Regions from separate parts of the Terrabacter sp. 2TAF16 genome, predicted to be linked through region 1. Evidence: predicted binding sites of a transcription regulator. Region 1 holds the regulator's gene; each other region holds the start of a gene.
The links. The regulator LexA, encoded in region 1, represses DNA repair genes until DNA is damaged. The targets are predictions, from matches to a motif close to TCGAACANNTGTTCGA.
Positions count from the first base shown of each region.

Region 2: a site for LexA is predicted at 758-773, ahead of AB4Z14_RS07580 (alpha-ketoglutarate-dependent dioxygenase AlkB). Genes of this name have one in related genera too.
Region 3: a site for LexA is predicted at 991-1,006, ahead of recA (recombinase RecA). Genes of this name have one in related genera too.
Region 4: a site for LexA is predicted at 641-656, ahead of AB4Z14_RS15305 (DUF6504 family protein). Genes of this name have one in related genera too.

Region 1 covers NZ_JBFRFZ010000007.1:164,652-166,830, reverse strand. Annotated here, with positions in the region: gene AB4Z14_RS12775 (hypothetical protein) at 1-337, opposite strand, end outside; gene lexA (transcriptional repressor LexA) at 447-1,172, opposite strand; gene AB4Z14_RS12765 (LysM peptidoglycan-binding domain-containing protein) at 1,401-1,814, shown strand; gene AB4Z14_RS12760 (hypothetical protein) at 2,082-2,179, shown strand, end outside.
Region 2 covers NZ_JBFRFZ010000005.1:71,114-73,292, forward strand. Annotated here, with positions in the region: gene recO (DNA repair protein RecO) at 1-674, opposite strand, end outside; gene AB4Z14_RS07580 (alpha-ketoglutarate-dependent dioxygenase AlkB) at 795-1,445, shown strand; gene AB4Z14_RS07585 (maleylpyruvate isomerase family mycothiol-dependent enzyme) at 1,460-2,179, shown strand, end outside.
Region 3 covers NZ_JBFRFZ010000005.1:128,601-130,779, reverse strand. Annotated here, with positions in the region: gene AB4Z14_RS07850 (DUF3352 domain-containing protein) at 1-11, opposite strand, end outside; gene AB4Z14_RS07845 (DUF3046 domain-containing protein) at 168-416, shown strand; gene AB4Z14_RS07840 (O-acetyl-ADP-ribose deacetylase) at 416-964, shown strand; gene recA (recombinase RecA) at 1,184-2,179, shown strand, end outside.
Region 4 covers NZ_JBFRFZ010000009.1:129,191-131,369, forward strand. Annotated here, with positions in the region: gene AB4Z14_RS15300 (DUF4126 domain-containing protein) at 1-250, opposite strand, end outside; gene AB4Z14_RS15305 (DUF6504 family protein) at 855-1,286, shown strand; gene AB4Z14_RS15310 (SAV_6107 family HEPN domain-containing protein) at 1,318-1,767, shown strand; gene AB4Z14_RS15315 (DNA polymerase III subunit alpha) at 1,776-2,179, shown strand, end outside.

The DNA.
Region 1 (2,179 bases):
GCCCGTCCGGCACCGTCGGGACCATGGCGACGACGAAGGCCATGAAGCCCGAGAAGTTGAGCAGCACGTCCTCCTCGGGCGAGTGCCCCTTGTAGGCGATGAGGCTGGCCCCGAGCGCGCACAGCGAGCCGACGAAGACGGTCCGCGCCGGCGTGTAGTAGTACGCGCTGATCGAGCCGAGCCAGCACGAGTGGTCGGTCTCCCACCACCACTGGTAGCCCACCGAGAGGAGCAGCATGAGGAGCAGGGCGATCATTGCGCCGCGCAGGTAGCGGTAGGTGAAGACGACGTCGCGGGTGCGGCCGGGTGCCATGGCGGTCTCCTTCGCAGGACTCACGAGTCAGAGTCTCGCGCCGTCGCGTCCGATACGCCTCCCGGACGCGACGATGCCGCCGGCGCGAGGGGCGCCGACGGCATCCGTCGTCGGGTGGGGGAGCGGCGCGTCGTCAGAGCCGGCGCAGGACCGCCGTGACCTTGCCGAGGATCGTCGCGTGGTCGCCGTCGATGGGCGAGAAGTCAGGGTTGTGCGGCATGAGCCACACGTGCCCGTCGGTGCGCTTGAACGTCTTGACCGTCGCCTCGTTGTCGAGCATCGCGGCCACGACGTCGCCGTTCTCGGCGTGCTGCTGCTGGCGCACGACGACCCAGTCGCCGTCGCAGATGGCGGCCTCGACCATCGAGTCGCCGGTGACCTTGAGCAGGAAGAGATCGCCCTCGCCCACGAGCTGCTTGGGCAGCGGGAAGACGTCCTCGACGACCTCCTCGGCCGTGATCGGCACGCCGGCGGCGATCTGGCCGAGCACCGGGACATAGGAGGCCTCGGGGCGCGCGTCGCCCGAGTCGGTCTCGGTGTCGTAGTGGTCGCCCCGTGGACGTGGCACGGTCGGGTCGCCTCCGCGGTAGCCGAGCTCCTCGGCCTTCGCGTCGGGAGAGACGACCTCGAGGGCCCGCGGCCGGTTCGGGTCGCGTCGCAGGTAGCCCTTGGCGACGAGGGCGTTGAGCTGGTGGGAGACGCTCGAAGGGCTGGCGAGGCCGACGGCGTCGCCGATCTCGCGCATGCTCGGCGGGTAGCCGCGCCGGTCGACGGAGTTGCGGATGACCTCGAGCACCCGCCGCTGGCGGACGGTGAGACCGTCGCCGGTCTCGCGATCGGGAAGCTCGGTCACGCCCATGGTGTCCCCTTCGTCGGCTCGTCAGTCCGCGTCGTGACGCTGGGTGTGGGGCCAGTGTCAGTGGTGGCTGGTGAGGTCTGTGGTGTGAGGAAAGACTACGCAGTTCGAACACAGTTGCCAAACACCTGTTCGATGCGTGTCTCGACTTCATCGAACATACGTGCTACAACTCGTACAGACGTTCTATCGAACACGTGTTCGCCAGATCAGGAGCAAGGGGAGGTCACCATGAGCGCCATCGTCCTCGAGGCCGTTCGTCAGCCGCACACCGAGGAGCCCGCGCGGTCGCAGCCGACCGGTCGGCCCCGTCTCGTCCTCGTCCCCACCGGGCCGGAGGCCGCTCGTGCGGCGCGTGCCGCGAGGCCGCCGATGCGCCTGACGCGTTTCGGTCGCCTCGTCGTGACGCTCCTCGTCGCGGGCGTCGTCTCCCTCCTCGGCGTCGGACTCGCCGGTCAGCTCGCGTCGGCCACGGGCGAGCCGCGCACGATCACGGTCCGGTCCGGCCAGACCCTGTCGGGCATCGCCGCCCGCGAGCTGCCTGAGCTCACCACGGCCGAGGGTGTCGTCGAGTTGCAGATCGCCAACGCGCTCAGCACCAGCTCGGTCCACGCCGGCCAGCAGCTCGTCGTCCCGGGTCGCTGACCCGGGGCCTCCTGGGCCGGCCGAGGACGTATGCCGTGTGTCCGGCTGCGCCCGTCCCGGCCCTTCCGATCCGCCGCGTTGGCTCCACCTTCAGCGGCTGGCGGTAGCGGCGCTTCGACCCCGCCGTTCCTGCCCCGGACGCCGCATCCCTGACCGGGGTGCGGCGTCCTGCTGTGCCCGCAGCTGCCGTTCCCGACCCCTGTGGATGACGGGCTCGAGTCCTCGGGCGCCTTGCCTAGCGTGGCTGTCCTCGGAAGGGAGCAGGGGATGCGCTACGACGTGGACACCGACGCGCTGCGCGAGGACGCCGCCTCGGTCGGCGAGGTGCTGGCGCGGGTGCGGCGGCTGAGGATCGCCGACGAGCT
Region 2 (2,179 bases), on a different contig from region 1:
AGGAAGGCGGAGACGAGGCCGTTGCCCTGCCGACGGCAGCGCTCGTCGCTTGCGTCGGCGACGTCCCAGTCGCCGGTCAGCAGTGACGCGAGCAGCTCGAAGGTCTCGGGGGCGGGGGCGCTCGAGCCGGGCGGACGGCATACGGAGCACACGGCGCCGCCGGCCTGCACGTTGAAGGCCCGGTGCGGGCCCGGGGCGCCGCACTTCGCGCAGTCGACGAAGCTCGGTGCCCAGCCGGCGACGGCGAGCGAGCGCAGCAGGTAGGCGTCGAGGACGAGCCCGGCGTCGTGGGTGCGCTCGGCGAGGGAGCGCAGCGCGCCGGCGAGCAGGAGGTACTGCTGCGTCTGCGGCTCGTGCTCTTCGGTGAGCTGCAGCGCCGTCTCGAGCATCGAGGTGGCGCACGTGTAGGCGATGTAGTCACGGGCGATCGCGTCGCCGTAGGGCGCCAGGGTCTCGACCTGCGTGACGGTGTCGAGGTTGCGACCCTCGTAGCACTGCACGTCGATGACCATGCCGGGCTCGAGGCGCGACCCGAAGCGCGACTTCGTGCGGCGCACTCCCTTGGCGACGGCGCGGACCCGACCCCGCGTGCGGGTCAGCATCGTGATGATGCGGTCGGCCTCGCCCAGCTTGTGGGTGCGCAGGACGATCGCCTCGTCACGGTAGAGGGGCATGGGTCCATTGTCTCCCCCGCCGAGGCGTCGGTGGCACCGCACGCGCCGGTCTCCACGAGGTCGCCGCGAAACACCGCAACGAGTCGAACACCCGTTCGACCCGTGGGCTATCGTGGGGCCATGGACCTCTCTCTCCAGGGTTCGCTCCTCGACCTCACCGACGCGATGACGCTGCGCGACGTCGGCACCGGGAAGACCCGCCACCACCTGGCCCACGGCGCGTGGGTCGACGTCCGTCCCGGCTGGCTCGCGGCCGGCGACGAGCTCTTCACGGCCCTGCTGCGTGACGTGCCGTGGCACGCCGAGCGCCGGCAGATGTACGACTCCGTCGTCGACGTCCCCCGGCTGACGAAGTTCTACGCCGGCGACGAGAGGCTGCCCCACCCGATGCTCGTCGAGGCCCGCGACGCCCTGAGCCGTCACTACGCGCCCGAGCTCGGCGAACCGTTCGTCACGGCCGGCCTGTGCCTCTACCGCGACGGTCGCGACAGCGTCGCCTGGCACGGCGACCGCATCGGGCGCTCGCGCGACAGCGACACGATGATCGCGATCCTGTCGCTCGGTTCCGCACGCACACTCGCCCTCCGCCCTCGTGACGGCGGACCGATCCCCGGCTCGACGACAAAGAGCTTGCGCTATCCCCTGGGACATGGTGACCTCGTCGTGATGGGCGGCTCGTGCCAGCGGACATGGGACCACTCGGTGCCGAAGACGTCCGAGCCGATGGGGCCGCGCATCTCGGTGCAGTTCCGTGTAGCCGGTGTTCGCTGACAGGAGACCCACGTATGCCGTCCAGCCGCTCAGGTGGCCCCCTTCCCTTCCTCGACCACCTCGCGGCCGACTCGGCCCGCTTCCGGACCGTGCTCGCGACGGCCCCAGCGGACGCCCGCGTGCCGACGTGTCCCGACTGGGACGCCGACGACCTGCTGTGGCACCTCGGCGAGGTGCAGTGGTTCTGGGGCGAGATCGCCGAGCGCAGGCTCACCGATCCGGCCGACCTCGACGCGATGAACGCGAGCCGCGAGGAGCGTCCGGGCGACCGCGGCGGGCTGCTCGCCTTCTTCGACCGCTCGAGCGAGCGGCTTCAGCGGGTGCTCGGCGAGCTGGCGCCCGAGACGCCGCTGTGGATGTGGTACGACGAGGACCAGACCGCCGGCTACATCCGCCGTCGCCAGGCCCACGAGGCGATGGTGCACCGCGTCGACGCCGAGGTCACGGTGGGTGAGCGGACCCCGCTCGACTGTCGGCTGGCCGCCGACGGCATCGACGAGGCCCTGCGGATCATGCGCGGCCACGAGCCCGAGCCGGACCTGACGCACGTACCGGTCTCGGCGCCGGTGACGATCGCGACGGTCGATGCCATGCACGCGTGGACGGTCACTCCCGTGCGCATCACCGGCACGTGGAACGGCGACGAGATCGACGTGCAGCGCTTCCTCGTCAGCGACGGACCGGACGACGCCGCGGCGGCCGAGATCAGCGGGTCCGCAGCCGACATCGACTGC
Region 3 (2,179 bases), on a different contig from region 1:
GGCTCGGTCATGGTGTGCTCCCCTGAAGAGTTCGGTGCGTCCTGCGGTTGCGCGCGGGACGAGAGGACGATACCGGCAGCGCCGGACGTCCGCGGCCGGTTGCGATAACGCTCCGACGACGGATTCGCGTGGAACGGTTCCGGTGCCACGGGTGGCACACTGCAGTGGTGCGGATCAGCCACTTCTGGACCTTGATGGACGACGAGTTCGGCGCGGCGTATGCCGGGTCGCTCGCCCGTGACCACGTGCTGGGTGCGCTCGGCAACCGCACCGTCGTTCAGGCCCTCGCCGACGGCGAGGCGCCGCGTGCGGTGTGGGAAGCGCTGTGCGTCGACATGGACGTGCCACCGGAGCGACGTCTCGGACGTGACACCCGTGTCGCTCGGGGGGCCCAGGGCGGTCAGGCTGGTCGCTGATGCCGGCGTCGCTCGACCCCGGTCTGTCGCGGATCACGCTGCGGCACGGCGACATCACGAGCGACGCCTCGGCCGACGCCATCGTCAATGCCGCGAACCGGTCCCTGCTGGGCGGCGGCGGTGTCGACGGGGCGATCCACCGGGCAGCGGGGCCGGCTCTGCTCGCCGAGTGCCGGCTGCTCGGCGGGTGCGACACCGGCGACGCGAAGATCACCGGCGCCGGTCGGCTGCCCGTGCGGCACGTCATCCACACGGTCGGCCCGGTCTGGCGAGGGGGAGGTGACGGTGAGCCGGAGCTCCTGGCGAGCTGCTACGTGCGGTCGGTCGAGGTCGCCGACGCCGCCGGCTGCGCGGTGCTCGCCTTCCCCGCCGTCTCGTGCGGGGTCTACGGCTACCCGCTCGACGCGGCGGCGGGGGTGTCGCTCGAGGCGCTGGCGGCAGCGCTCACGGTGCACGTCGGGGTGCGCGAGGCGCGGTTCTGGCTCTTCTCCGACCCGGCGTACGCCGCGTTCGACCGGGCGCTGACGCGGCTGAGAGCGACACGCTGACCCGGGATCGGCGTGTCGTGCGGACTTCGAACACCTGTTCGGTAGTGTTCTCCACAGGTCCTGCGCCACCACCCGCATCGTCCACAGGCCGTCTCGTGGATCCTCCCGATGTCGGCGCCGGCACCTAGCGTCTGACCCGACAGCGGACCTCGCAGCACGAGGCCGTGGCCCGGGTCGAAGGTAGACGACCGCAACGCAGACGGCAGATAGGTGACCGACATGGCTTCGGTGCAGGAAAAGGACAAGGACAAGGCCCTCTCCTCGGTGATGGGCCAGATCGAGAAGAGCTACGGCAAGGGTGCGGTGATGCGCCTCGGCGACGACATCCGTCCGCCCATCGAGGTGATCCCCACCGGATCGATCGCCCTCGACGTCGCTCTCGGCATCGGCGGTCTGCCGCGCGGACGCGTCGTCGAGATCTACGGCCCGGAGTCCTCGGGCAAGACGACCGTCGCGCTCCACGCGGTCGCCAACGCGCAGAAGGCCGGTGGCATCGCGGCGTTCATCGACGCCGAGCACGCGCTCGACCCGGACTACGCGAAGAAGCTCGGTGTCGACACCGACGCCCTGCTCGTGTCGCAGCCCGACACGGGCGAGCAGGCGCTCGAGATCGCCGACATGCTGATCCGCTCGGGTGCCATCGACATCATCGTCATCGACTCCGTGGCGGCCCTCGTGCCGCGCGCCGAGATCGAGGGTGAGATGGGCGACAGCCACGTGGGCCTGCAGGCACGACTCATGAGCCAGGCGCTGCGCAAGCTCACCGGCGCCCTCAACAACACCGGCACCACGGCGATCTTCATCAACCAGCTCCGCGAGAAGATCGGCGTCATGTTCGGCTCGCCCGAGACGACGACCGGTGGCAAGGCGCTGAAGTTCTACGCCTCGGTCCGCCTCGACGTGCGTCGCATCGAGACCCTCAAGGACGGCACCGAGCCGGTCGGCAACCGCACCCGCGTCAAGGTCGTCAAGAACAAGGTCTCCCCGCCGTTCAAGCAGGCCGAGTTCGACATCCTCTACGGCCACGGCATCTCGCGTGAGGGCGGCCTCATCGACATGGGCGTCGAGCACGGCTTCGTCCGCAAGGCCGGTGCCTGGTACACCTACGACGGCGACCAGCTCGGCCAGGGCAAGGAGAACGCTCGCAACTTCCTCAAGGACAACCCCGACCTCGCCGACGAGATCGAGAAGAAGGTCAAGGAGAAGCTCGGCGTC
Region 4 (2,179 bases), on a different contig from region 1:
CGACGGCCGGTCTGACGACGGTGTGCACGGAGTCCCAGGCCGAGTCGACGTAGGGGATCTTGTCGGCGAACATCTCGACGACGAAGAGGACGCCCGCCCCGATGAGCACGTCGGTGCGAGCCAAGGCGTTCGGGATCTGGCTCAGGTTGAAGACCTTGTCGGCCAGCCCGAGGACGAGCACGACGGCGTACGCGTTGATGCCGCTGCCCCACCCGGTGGTGAAGGCCATGGGGATGAGCTCGGCGCCCACGACACCCCTTCGGTCGTGCGCCGGTCGCCGGTGCGCCGGTGCGGCTGTGGCCCGACCGGTCGGCCGAGCCCAGGTCCAACGTCCCTGACGCTCCCGTATTCCCGGGGGTGGCGCAACGGGGCGCGCTGCAGGCGGCGGAAGGGGGCAGCGGAACGGGCCCGATCCGTGAGCGGACAGGACCCCTGCGCCCCTCCGTTCGCGGACCGAACCCGCGCCATCACTCTGTCGCCGGGGACGCCGCACGGACCTGAGCACGGGTACTCAGATCGGTCCGGAGCGGGGCGAAACGGACGCGTGCGGAGAGGTCGGCTGCGGCGGCTCGGGATCGCGTGGACGTGACCCGCGGACCGTCTTGACAGGCTGTCGGCGCCAGGGGTTAGGCTTCGAGTATCGAACAGGTGTTCGAACGTCGTCTCTTCGGGTGAGGTGCCCGGGAGGTGAGGTCCGAGCCGGTGTCCGAGCCAGTCAGTTGTCAGTCAGTTGTCAGTTCAAGTCGTCGGTTGGTGTCGGACCGCTCGTGTGGGGCGCGGGTGGTCTGGGTCGTGATGTCCGGCCTCGACGTGTCCGAGGGAGACGTGTCGTGGTGCGCAGGTTCAGTGACGCCGTGCAGGTGAGAGTGCGCGAGCGGGAGCAGCAGGAGCAGTCCGTCGTGGGCTCCGGTGGTCCGGTCGGAAGGTCGACCTGTCCGCCCGGGTCCTCGAGGTCCTCACGGGACTCCGGGTCGTCGGGACCCTCGGGTTCCGAGGCCGGGTCCCTCGAGGCGCCGCCCGAGGCGTTCATCTGGCGCGGGCGCCTCTACGTCGTCCGAGGCGTCCTCGCCCAGTGGCGCGAGCGGCGGGCCTGGTGGCACGACGCGCTCGAGGCCGACGAGGCGCAGGTCCGTCCCGGCGAGACGCTCGTCGCCGCGGCGAGCGAGCAGCACGTCTGGCGCGTCGAGGCGAGCCCGGGATGGTCGTTCACGCCCGGGGTCTACGACCTCGCCCACGACGAGTCCCCGCGCGGCGACCACTGGTCGCTCGTCCGGGTCGCCGACTGAGCCCATGATACGAGAGAGGAGAGGAACCACCATGACCACCGCCCACGACCTGCGCCGCCCACCCATCTCGGTCGCCGTGCTCGACCTGCTCGAGCGGGGCCGGACCACCCTCGAGACCGCGTGCCGCACGAGCGACGCGTCCGAGCGCTATCGCGACGCCCACCTCGGAGCCCTGCGCGCCGCCGCGGCCCTCGTCGCCGCCCGCACCGTGCCGTCGCCACGTTCGCGACCGCGCAGCGTGTGGCAGGTGCTGCCCGGGGTGGCCCCGGAGCTGGGGGAGTGGGCCGCCTTCTTCGCCGCCTGTTCGGCGCACCGGTCGGTCATCGACCGCGGCGGTCACATCAGCGCACGCGAGTCCGACGACCTGCTGCGCCAGGCCGAGATGTTCCTCGAGATCGTCCAGGACCTCCTCGGTGTCCCTGCGACGATCCCGCTGCCGCAGTCGATCACCCCGGTCTCGAGGAGCCGGGCGAGCGGGTGACGACCGGCATGACCACTACCATCACCAGCGGCCGCACGAGCAGCGCGGCCGGCAGCACCGAGAGCTTCGTGCACCTGCACGTCGCGTCCGGCTACTCCATGCGCTACGGCACGGCCAAGCCGCACCAGCTCGTCGAGCGTGCCGCGGCGTTCGGGCAGCCGGCGCTCGCCCTGACCGACCGCGACGGGCTCTACGGCGCCGTGAAGTTCGTCCGCTCCTGCATGGAGCACGACGTCGCGCCGGTCCTCGGCGTCGATCTCGCCCTCGGCCCCGAGCACCCCGAGCGCCAGCGCAGCCGTCCCGTGCGCACCCCGGTCCGTGGCGGCGCCCTCGTCGACCCGCGGCTCCCGCGGGTCACGGTGCTGGCCCGGGGCAGCAGCACCGGCCTCGCCCCGGGTGCCGGGTGGGCGGC